2 linked regions of the Pelosinus fermentans DSM 17108 genome follow. The protein of the gene in region 2 binds, or shares a complex with, the protein of the main gene of each other region. Links are inferred from orthologs where the notes say so. Each region holds a gene or a part of one and is shown on either strand. Other genes may lie near its edges.

Evidence for each region.
Region 1: the proteins of FR7_RS20010 (region 2) and hfq are in contact, whole or in part, in a crystal structure (PDB 3VU3), measured with the Escherichia coli proteins. The link is inferred for Pelosinus fermentans DSM 17108 from one-to-one orthologs.

The regions. Positions count from the first base shown.
Region 1 is NZ_AKVN02000001.1:2,526,549-2,530,727, reverse strand. What follows is about bases 829-3,826. They hold hfq (RNA chaperone Hfq), read right to left. Parts: upstream 2,462-3,826; coding sequence 2,195-2,461; downstream 829-2,194. Other genes in these bases: FR7_RS11620 (class I SAM-dependent methyltransferase), read right to left, coding at 3,444-3,826; miaA (tRNA (adenosine(37)-N6)-dimethylallyltransferase MiaA), read right to left, coding at 2,493-3,440; FR7_RS11635 (AAA family ATPase), read right to left, coding at 1,523-2,089; FR7_RS11640 (recombinase family protein), read left to right, coding at 829-1,482. In the rest of the region: more of FR7_RS11640, read left to right, coding at 1-828; more of FR7_RS11620, read right to left, coding at 3,827-4,179. UniProt on the Escherichia coli protein: RNA chaperone that binds small regulatory RNA (sRNAs) and mRNAs to facilitate mRNA translational regulation in response to envelope stress, environmental stress and changes in metabolite concentrations.
Region 2 is NZ_AKVN02000001.1:4,331,712-4,336,559, forward strand. What follows is about bases 1,083-4,019. They hold FR7_RS20010 (catalase), read right to left. Parts: upstream 3,639-4,019; coding sequence 1,527-3,638; downstream 1,083-1,526. Other genes in these bases: FR7_RS23995 (hypothetical protein), read right to left, coding at 1,213-1,362. In the rest of the region: FR7_RS20000 (MurR/RpiR family transcriptional regulator), read left to right, coding at 1-416; FR7_RS24515 (PTS fructose transporter subunit IIB), read right to left, coding at 520-633; FR7_RS24325 (helix-turn-helix domain-containing protein), read right to left, coding at 837-935; FR7_RS20015 (DUF6612 family protein), read right to left, coding at 4,032-4,848.

The DNA.
Region 1 (4,179 bases), 1.8 Mb from region 2 along the record:
AAGGGATACTCTCTTGAGACTCAGTTGTCGGAAAACCGTCAGAAAGCAAGTGAATTGGGGGCAACAACTTTCGTAGAGTTTATTGACGATGGTTATAGCGGGGAATATATTGATCGCCCTGCCCTCACCCAACTACGTGATGGATTAGAAAGAAGAGAATTTGATATAGTTGTTATATACGATCCTGATCGTTTGGCCAGAAACCTAGCTCACCAACTTATTATTACGGATGAAATAGAAAAATCCGGAGCAAAGCTGCTGTTTGTCTCCGTTACCTTCGAAGCATCCCCTGAAGGAAAATTATTTTACTCCATGCGAGGCGCCATATCCGCTTATGAAAAAGAGAAAATCAAAGAACGTACAACCCGCGGTAAAAAGGGAAAGGCTCGTCAAGGTAAGCTTGTAAACAATGGGCGCTGTTTTGGATATGACTATGATAAAGCTAACAGTATGTATATTATAAATGAGGATCAAGCTGCTATTATACGCCAAATATTTGATTTGTGTATCAACAGTAAAATGGGTACCGCCTTGATCAGCAAAGAGTTGAACAATGAAGGTATCCCCGCTCCCCGTGGTAATCGTTGGATTGTCTCCAGCATACACCGCATACTTACGAATACAGCCTATAGAGGCGTTATTTATAGTATGAAGCACAAATCTACCAAGACAGGTTTTAACACTCGTACAATTGAAATTCGACCGGAATCTGAATGGATCCCTATTCAAGTACCTCCTATTGTCGATGAACTCACCTGGCACTCTGCACAAAAACAGTTACAATTGAATAAGGATTTAGCAAAAAGGAATTTAAAAAATGATTATCTTTTAAATGGTCTAGTCTGCTGTGCACGCTGCGGCAGAAAAATGACTATCAAACATTCGGGGAATAGCAATAATCCAGTCAGCTATTATGCTTGTTTAACACAAGTTAGCACATCCTATTTGTACTTAGAAAATGATAAATGTACAGCTAGACGTATCCCTGCGGTTATACTAGATGAATTGGTATGGGATAAGTTACATGAGTTGGCGAAAAACCCCGAATTAATCGATCAATATGCACAAAATATTGGAAATCCTATTGCAACAGTAAAGATTAAAAATAATTTAGTAAGATTAAAGGAGAATGAAAAAAAAATAAGCATCCAAAAGGAAACCATTATGCGATGGTTTCGTCATGAAATTATTAATAGCAGTGATGCCGAAAAACAGTTAGATGAGATCAACAGGCAACTTATTGACATTGAAATTACAAAAAAATGCTTGAATGATGAATTGAATCTTCTTACACCTCAAACTAGCCCCACAGACATTGCAATGAATCTAAAAAAATACTTTAAAGATACTCAGTATTACTCTGAGGAAGAGCGAAAGATTGCTATGCGTGCTGTACTCGATAAAGTAGATGTTGAACGAATTGACATTACCTACGCCAAGAATAGTAAGCCTGAATTTACGATTGATTTGAAGTTTTTATAAAATCCATTGTACCATATTGTATATGCATTTTCTCTTTAGGTTATTGCATACTAGTTTCTACCAATACATCAATAGATTCTTTACCGAAATCTTTTTCACCGCCTCGGGCTAAGGAATATGCTTCATCAATAAATAAGATGCCGCCATATGCTTTTTTTAATTGTTCTCGAGTTTTTTGGGCTGTATGCCCAATGTATTCTCCAACCAAATCAGCTCTCTCAACCTCAATCAGATGACCACGTTGTAATACTCCAATCTCACGAAATATTTGCCCAAGAAGCCTAGCAACAGTGGTTTTCCCTGTACCTGGATTTCCCTTAAAGATCATATGTAGTACTAATGGCTCCGTATTTAATTTTTCCTGCACGCGGCGACGCTGAATTTCAATAAATGCGTAAATCTCTCTAACTAATTTTTTCACTTCTGACAATCCTATTAAATGGTCTAATTCATATAAGATTTCTTCTATTCGCTTTTGCCGATTATCGACCTTAGTATGATGAGCAGTTATATTATCTAACTCTCGCAAAGACTTAAATGCCTGAGTCGGTGAAATTTCGCCATTTCCAACAGCTGTAAAAACATCTTGTGGATAAACATAGGTCATTTAAATCACACCCCACCCTATGGTTATAGATGATATACATTATACTCAAAATGCAATTAAACGGTGATAAAAAAATTCTAGGCATTTGCCTAGAATTTTTTTATTTTATAGTAATTTATCTGATTTATTATCTTCTTTTTTTTCATGAGAAGTTGATGATAATGATCTCAGAGGCGTAATCGTCGATATGGCATGTTTGTATACCAATTGCTGTTTACCATCATTTTCTATAATTACAGTAAAGTTATCAAACCCTTTAACGACACCTCTCAATTGGAAACCGTTAATAAGATAAATAATTACAGGCAGATTGTTTTCTTTGCGGATTTGGTTTAGAAAACTATCTTGTAAGTTAATAGCTTTATTTAGCATAGTTAAACCCCTCCGATTTTTATTTTTATTTTTATGATTCGATTCTAAGGATACGTTTTCCTGCAATTTCTTTGTAAATAGTTTCCATCATCTCATTTGTTGTATCGAAATTTTTCACATCAAACCAGATAATATATGGCATCTTCCGATACCAAGTTAATTGACGTTTGGCAAAATTTCTTGTAGCTTGTTTAATGCTGCCAATCGCGGTAGCTAAATCGATTTCTTTTTGCAAGTATTTAACAATTTCTTTATAGCCAATACCTTGCATCGCCTGGCAGTTAGCTGATATACCACGGTTCAACAATTTTTCAACTTCATTTACCAATCCCTGAGACATCATTAAATCAACTCGTTGATTAATCCTTTCATATAATAATTTTCGCTCCATCGTAAGCCCAATAACAACAGTATCATATAAAAGTATATGCTGCTCCATCAGCTTATTTTGGGATACGGTTTCACCACTAAGATAATAGATCTCTAAAGCACGAATGATACGACGTAAATCATTAGGATGCAAACGTGCAGCTGTATCTGGGGATACTGCTGCTAATCGATCATGAAGATATTGATTACCATTTTTTTTTGCTAAATCATCTAATTGTATACGCAATTTTTCATCACTAGGCGTAGGATTAAATTGATAGCCTTCCAATAAGGCCTTTACATACAATCCTGTACCACCTGCTAAAATAGGTATTACTCCTTTTTGATTTATATTCGTAATGTGTTGGCTGGCAAGCACTGTGAAATCAACTACACTAAAATCTGCCTGGGGTTCCAAAATGTCAATTAGATGATGAGTTATATTAGATCGTTCGTCACTAGAAGGCTTAGCAGTTCCAATATTCATGTCTTTATAAACCAACATCGAATCACCAGAGATAATCTCAGTATTCAAGATTTTTGCAAGCTCAATGCTCACTTTCGTTTTACCTACAGCAGTTGGTCCTATGACAGCAATCAGCTTTTCCATAATTTAGTTCTCCACCTTAATAACACCATATTGAATACTACTATATTTTCCACCGTAAATAGCAGTAATGCCTAAACGATCAAACTCATTATTGTGCAATGCTTCTTTAATAACTACCCTTTTTCTTGCTACTCGGCAGGCCTCTGCAAAAGTACTTTCTGCTATGGGACTATTATCAGCCAAATAACGCAAAGGTTTTAAGTTTGAACTACTATAAATCGGCTGACGAAACATAGGATCAAAGAATACAACATCAAAGCTATTATCAGGTAAATTAATAAGAACGTCATGACAATGTTTACTTTTCACTTGAATACGACGTAATGCCTGATTAACATCTTCTTTCTCATGGGTAAAATGTTGTAAACCGTAACTTGCAACAAAGGCAAGAATAGGTGAAGCTTCAATACCAATGACCTTCCCTGTCTGACCAACTGTAAAACTGGCAACAACTGCATCCGTAGCTAATCCTAATGTACAATCTAACACTGACATACCTGCAGATAATGACATAGCAGCTATCATATGGTCATTTTTACCATTTTTTAGATTTTCTATTCGCAATTCAGCCATATTTAAATGAAAAAAATACTCACCGCCTATTGTATGGACAATCGGGCCATTTTTCGTAATGACAATTATATTTTCAACTTGATAGTTGTTTTTTAGTGCGGTAATTGAATAACGATCCCGAGGGATTAAAGGAACTTGTAATTTTTTCGCTATTTCTTGTGCTAAT
Region 2 (4,848 bases):
TTGCCTCTGATATCGAACATCGTTTCATACGTTTTGGCATACCAACAAAGGCCTATTCCGATTTGCATATGCAGCTTATTTCAGCATCCATTTTAGAACCAGAAGATGTAGTTATCGTCATATCACACACTGGATCAAATACTGATTTGCTGAATTCGGTGGAAGTTGCAAAACAAAGCGGGGCCCAAGTCATCGCAATTACCAGCCACTTAAAATCGCCTCTTACCAAAAAAGCAGATCTCGTCTTGCACGGTATGAGCCGGGAAGTGAATTACTCTTCAGAATCAATGACATCGCGGCTGATTCATATGGCCATCGTAGACCTTTTATATATGGGTATGATATTTAAAAACCAGGATAAATTTACCAATAATCTTAATAAACTGCGGCTGGCAATTGCTAACCGTAAAACATAGTTCCCCTGCTGGTTCAACATGAATACTAATCTGAACACTATCAAAGAAGCTGTCTCTCATACTTGTGTATTTGAGACAGCTTCTAGCTAATATAGGGAAATAACTACTTTCTTTTATTAAAACAATATTGTCCCCTACCCATTGCAGCTTTCTCCAAAGCAGCCTGGGCCATATACGTATGAGCAATCCCCGTGGGACACACACATACAGCAATCATTTTCAAAATAATCCCCCCCCTTTATAAAAAAAGCACTTTACTTACTTTTGAACCACAAAGGCGCAATTGCACTACCGCGCAACACAAAGGAAGCACTAGAAAAATATAAGTATTAATTACTTTTTCTTCTTTGTATTGTGTGGTTTTTACTTAATTCTCCTCTAGAGAGGGGTGCCCGCAGGCGGGGTGTGTCGTTCTCTCCCCTACATTTCCCAGTCACTAATTGTCGTTTGGGGAAATCCTGTTTTCTTGCTAAGCTCAGTTTGCGATATTTTTTTACTGGCTCTTATCTTTTTTAGAATTTGTCAAAATTTTATTTTTTGCATATTGTCCATTGGTTTCCACATAATAAAAACTCCCTAATTTATAGGGAGTTTTTATTATTTTGATAGTGTGAATAAAAGTGCATGACATTATTTCTTCTTTATCTCGTCTTAATGTTAATAGAACAGTTTAACTCAATAAAGCTCCGTCAGACTGTTCTATTTTTATTATGTCGGTTCTCTACTTCCAGATATGCTTTTAATGCATTTTGGAAAATTTGTGAGCAATTGACGTTTTCACGGTCTGCAATTTCGTTTAACCATCTTGTAATGTTACCATCTTATTTACGTCATCAGCCAATTCACGAATTATTTGAAGGAGCTCATTTTCTATTCTTTCTATCTCTTCGACTTCAAGTCCTAATCTTTCTAATCTATTTTCCTCATGACAATCTCCGTGTGACATAATTAACACCTCCTTATGCTGACATAATATGTTTCTGAGGTGTTAAAAGTGATAAAATACAAAAAAAGTCATCAAAATCATGAGAGCAAGGTGGTATTTTTTCGGATGTCACAGGGGACGGGTTCGTTTTGCTCAGAAGCAGAACAAGTTCAACAGAACGATGGTTATGCCAAGGTTCGAACGGATTTCTCCCGGTCCCATTGACGTGTCTTTGCCGCAGCAATAAATGCTTCTTTGTCATTGGCATCCAAGACACCCGCATCTTGTCCGACATTAGCGATTTTTAAAAGGGTTTGCCCGCCTTTATCAACGGCAATAGCCTTTAGATGACCAAAGGCATCGCGCACAAAATCAATTGCAGCGCTTTCCATTGACAGTGCCTTTACGCCTTCGTCAGAGAGAATGACTGCGACTGCATCAAATAACACCGAAGGAGAACCAGCTAATTGCCCGTCAGCATTCAATTTCAGACCAGCTGCGAGTTTCACGTCTCCCACATTTGGAGCGATAATCTTCACAGCAGCACCCGCATCCGTCGCCGCCTTTCTAATCTGTTCGATTACAGCTCCGTCTGAGCCATTCGCGATCAGGATACCGATCGCGCGCCCCTTGAGCGTGTCTTGCATCTTGCCGATGATCTGCAATGCAGGCGAGGGCTTCATTTCTTGTACGGGCATTGCGGCCACTGGCGCATCAGGAAGTTCGTCGATCCCAAGGCCCAGGGCAACTCTTTTCGCAAGGGCTTCTTCGATATGCCGCAGGTGACCGACTATCGCATCACGCACGTGAACATGTTCAACCTTGGAAAGCTCAAATACTAAAGCCGAGGCGATATGCGCTTGCTCATATGCTGTTTGGCTGATATAAAACATTCGCGCTTGACTGTAGTGATCAGCAAAACTTGCAGCACGGATGCGGCCTTTCACGCCCGTTTCAGTTACCGCAGCACTATGAAAACCGTAGGCTGGTGCTTCCCGGGGCGATTCAGCAGACAAGGAATTAGGCTCATATGCAACACGCCCCGCAGGTTGCGCCATCTGCATCTGTCCATCCCGTTGGTGGTTAGCGAAGGGACACTTTGGAGCGTTGATCGGGATCTGGTGAAAATTGGGTGTACCCAGCCGGGAAAGCTGTGTATCATGATAGGAAAATAAACGGCCTTGCAGCAGTGGATCATTCGAGAAATCGATGCCTGGTACGATATGAGAAGGACAGTAAGCAACCTGCTCCGTCTCAGCGAAGAAATTATTCGGCCAACGATCCAGCACCATGCGTCCGATTACTTGCAAGGGAACCAATTCTTCGGGAATCAGCTTGGTAGGATCCAAATGATCGAAGGGGAATGTATCCGCTTCCTCCTGGGTGAAAAGCTGAACCGCAAATTCCCACTCGGGGAAATTACCTGACGTGATGGCATCGAACATATCACGACGGTGGAAGTCTTGATCCGCACCAGAAATCTTGACTGCCTCATCCCAAATGGTGGACTGCAAACCTAGTTTAGGGCGCCAGTGGAATTTGACGAAAGTTGATTCACCTAAATGGTTAATCAGCCGAAAACTATGCACACCAAAACCTTCGATCATCCGCAGAGAACGTGGTATTGTGCGATCAGACATGATCCACATCACCATATGCATGGATTCAGGCGTGAGTGAAATGAAATCCCAGAATGTGTCATGAGCGGTTGAAGATTGGGGAAAGCCGCGATCAGGTTCCATTTTTAAGGCATGGATGAGATCAGGGAATTTAATAGCATCCTGAATGAAGAAAACCGGAATATTGTTGCTGACCAGATCCCAGTTGCCTTCCTTAGTATAAAATTTGACAGCAAATCCGCGTACGTCACGAGGGGTATCAACCGAACCTGCGCCGCCCGCAACGGTAGACATACGAGTAAAAACCGGTGTCTTTTCCCCCACCTCTGTGAGTATCTTGGCAGTAGTGTATTGCTTCAATGAGGTGGTCAGCTCGAAGAATCCATGTACACCTGTACCCCGGGCGTGAACAACACGTTCTGGAATACGCTCGTGATCGAAATGCGTAATTTTCTCTCTAAGAATGAAATCCTCTCCCAGAGTAGGACCGCTGGGATTGGCTCTGAGTGAGTTTTGATTATCAGAAAGTGCAACGCCCTGATTGGTAGTGAGCGCAGGATGCTGTCCACCAGCGATTTGGTGCAGTTCACCGCCAACAGCTACTTGTAAATCTCCATTCAGAGTTGAGCCCTTTTCCTTTGTAAGTCTTGCCGAATGATTCGTTGTTTCATTATTCATAGTTTTATCTCCTTCCTATGTAATACTATCAACATCTAATGAAGTATACGATCTATTGATCTTTATTAAAGATTAATATGGCTATTAACAGGATTATTTATTCCTATACCCCTAAGTATGAAATATTTATATTCATTATCGAACTATCAATATTTGTTAAACTAACCATTTTCAGTTTATCAGCGGTATTGAAAATCAACTTCTATTTACATTCGTTATATCACAATAGTATCCATGAAAAAGCACCTGACTTGTTATAGTCTAAAACATTCACATAAAGAAAAAAAGCCACGAAATTCGTAGCTTCATAAGTATTCACCAACTTAAATGGAAGAGGCAAACAATATAGAATATAAATTCCATCAAGCAATTGTTTTAGCTTTTATAAGGAAGTCATAACAATATTTTTTCACTTTTTTTAGGAGCTGCCTTATCTGCCGGTTTGACTTCCTTTGCATTGTCTCGCACATCTTGAGGAATCTCTATAGGATCTACTTGATTATATTTCGAATACTTTATCTGCATATTCAATGTCGATTTTGTTAAAAAATCTTCGATATTAACTCTATCCTTTGGATTAGCTATCTCCAAAAACAATCCTGCCCCTTTTTGAATCGGCGCTGTCAGATCCATATCGATTTCTTTTACCATCTTAGTCGCTTTATCAATTTTAATATTATATTTTATATCGCCAGCAGCTAACAACCCAAGGCGTACTACCGCAAACGCCCTCACCATATCCTTATCCTGCGCATTATCCAGTTTGACAACTGCACCTATAGCATCACTTATTTGCATACTATCCAAAGTTATTTCCATATATTTATAGGATGGTGTTTCCTTTTTCAGCTTCACCGATTTCATCAACTGCAACATATCCATTCGAGCAGAGACCTTTTCATCCGCTGAAAGTTCTTTGTTCAAAGAAAAACCAAGGGGCACAATCTGTTTGATCCATTTTTCGTTACTTAACGAATAAAGCACTAGATTGCCTTGGTTTTGTTCTATATACTGCTTTAACATCACTGTATTTTCTTTATTTTTTACATCACGAAATGAAATGTTTATATCTTGTTGATAGTTCAGCGGTTTTTCCTGACCTTCCCCATTGACTGCAATTTTCACTTCTCCCATCGGCGTTTCAGCCTTGATCGCCACGTCATAATGCAAGTTGTTTACATCCATCATATTTTTATATACATCGCTCAAA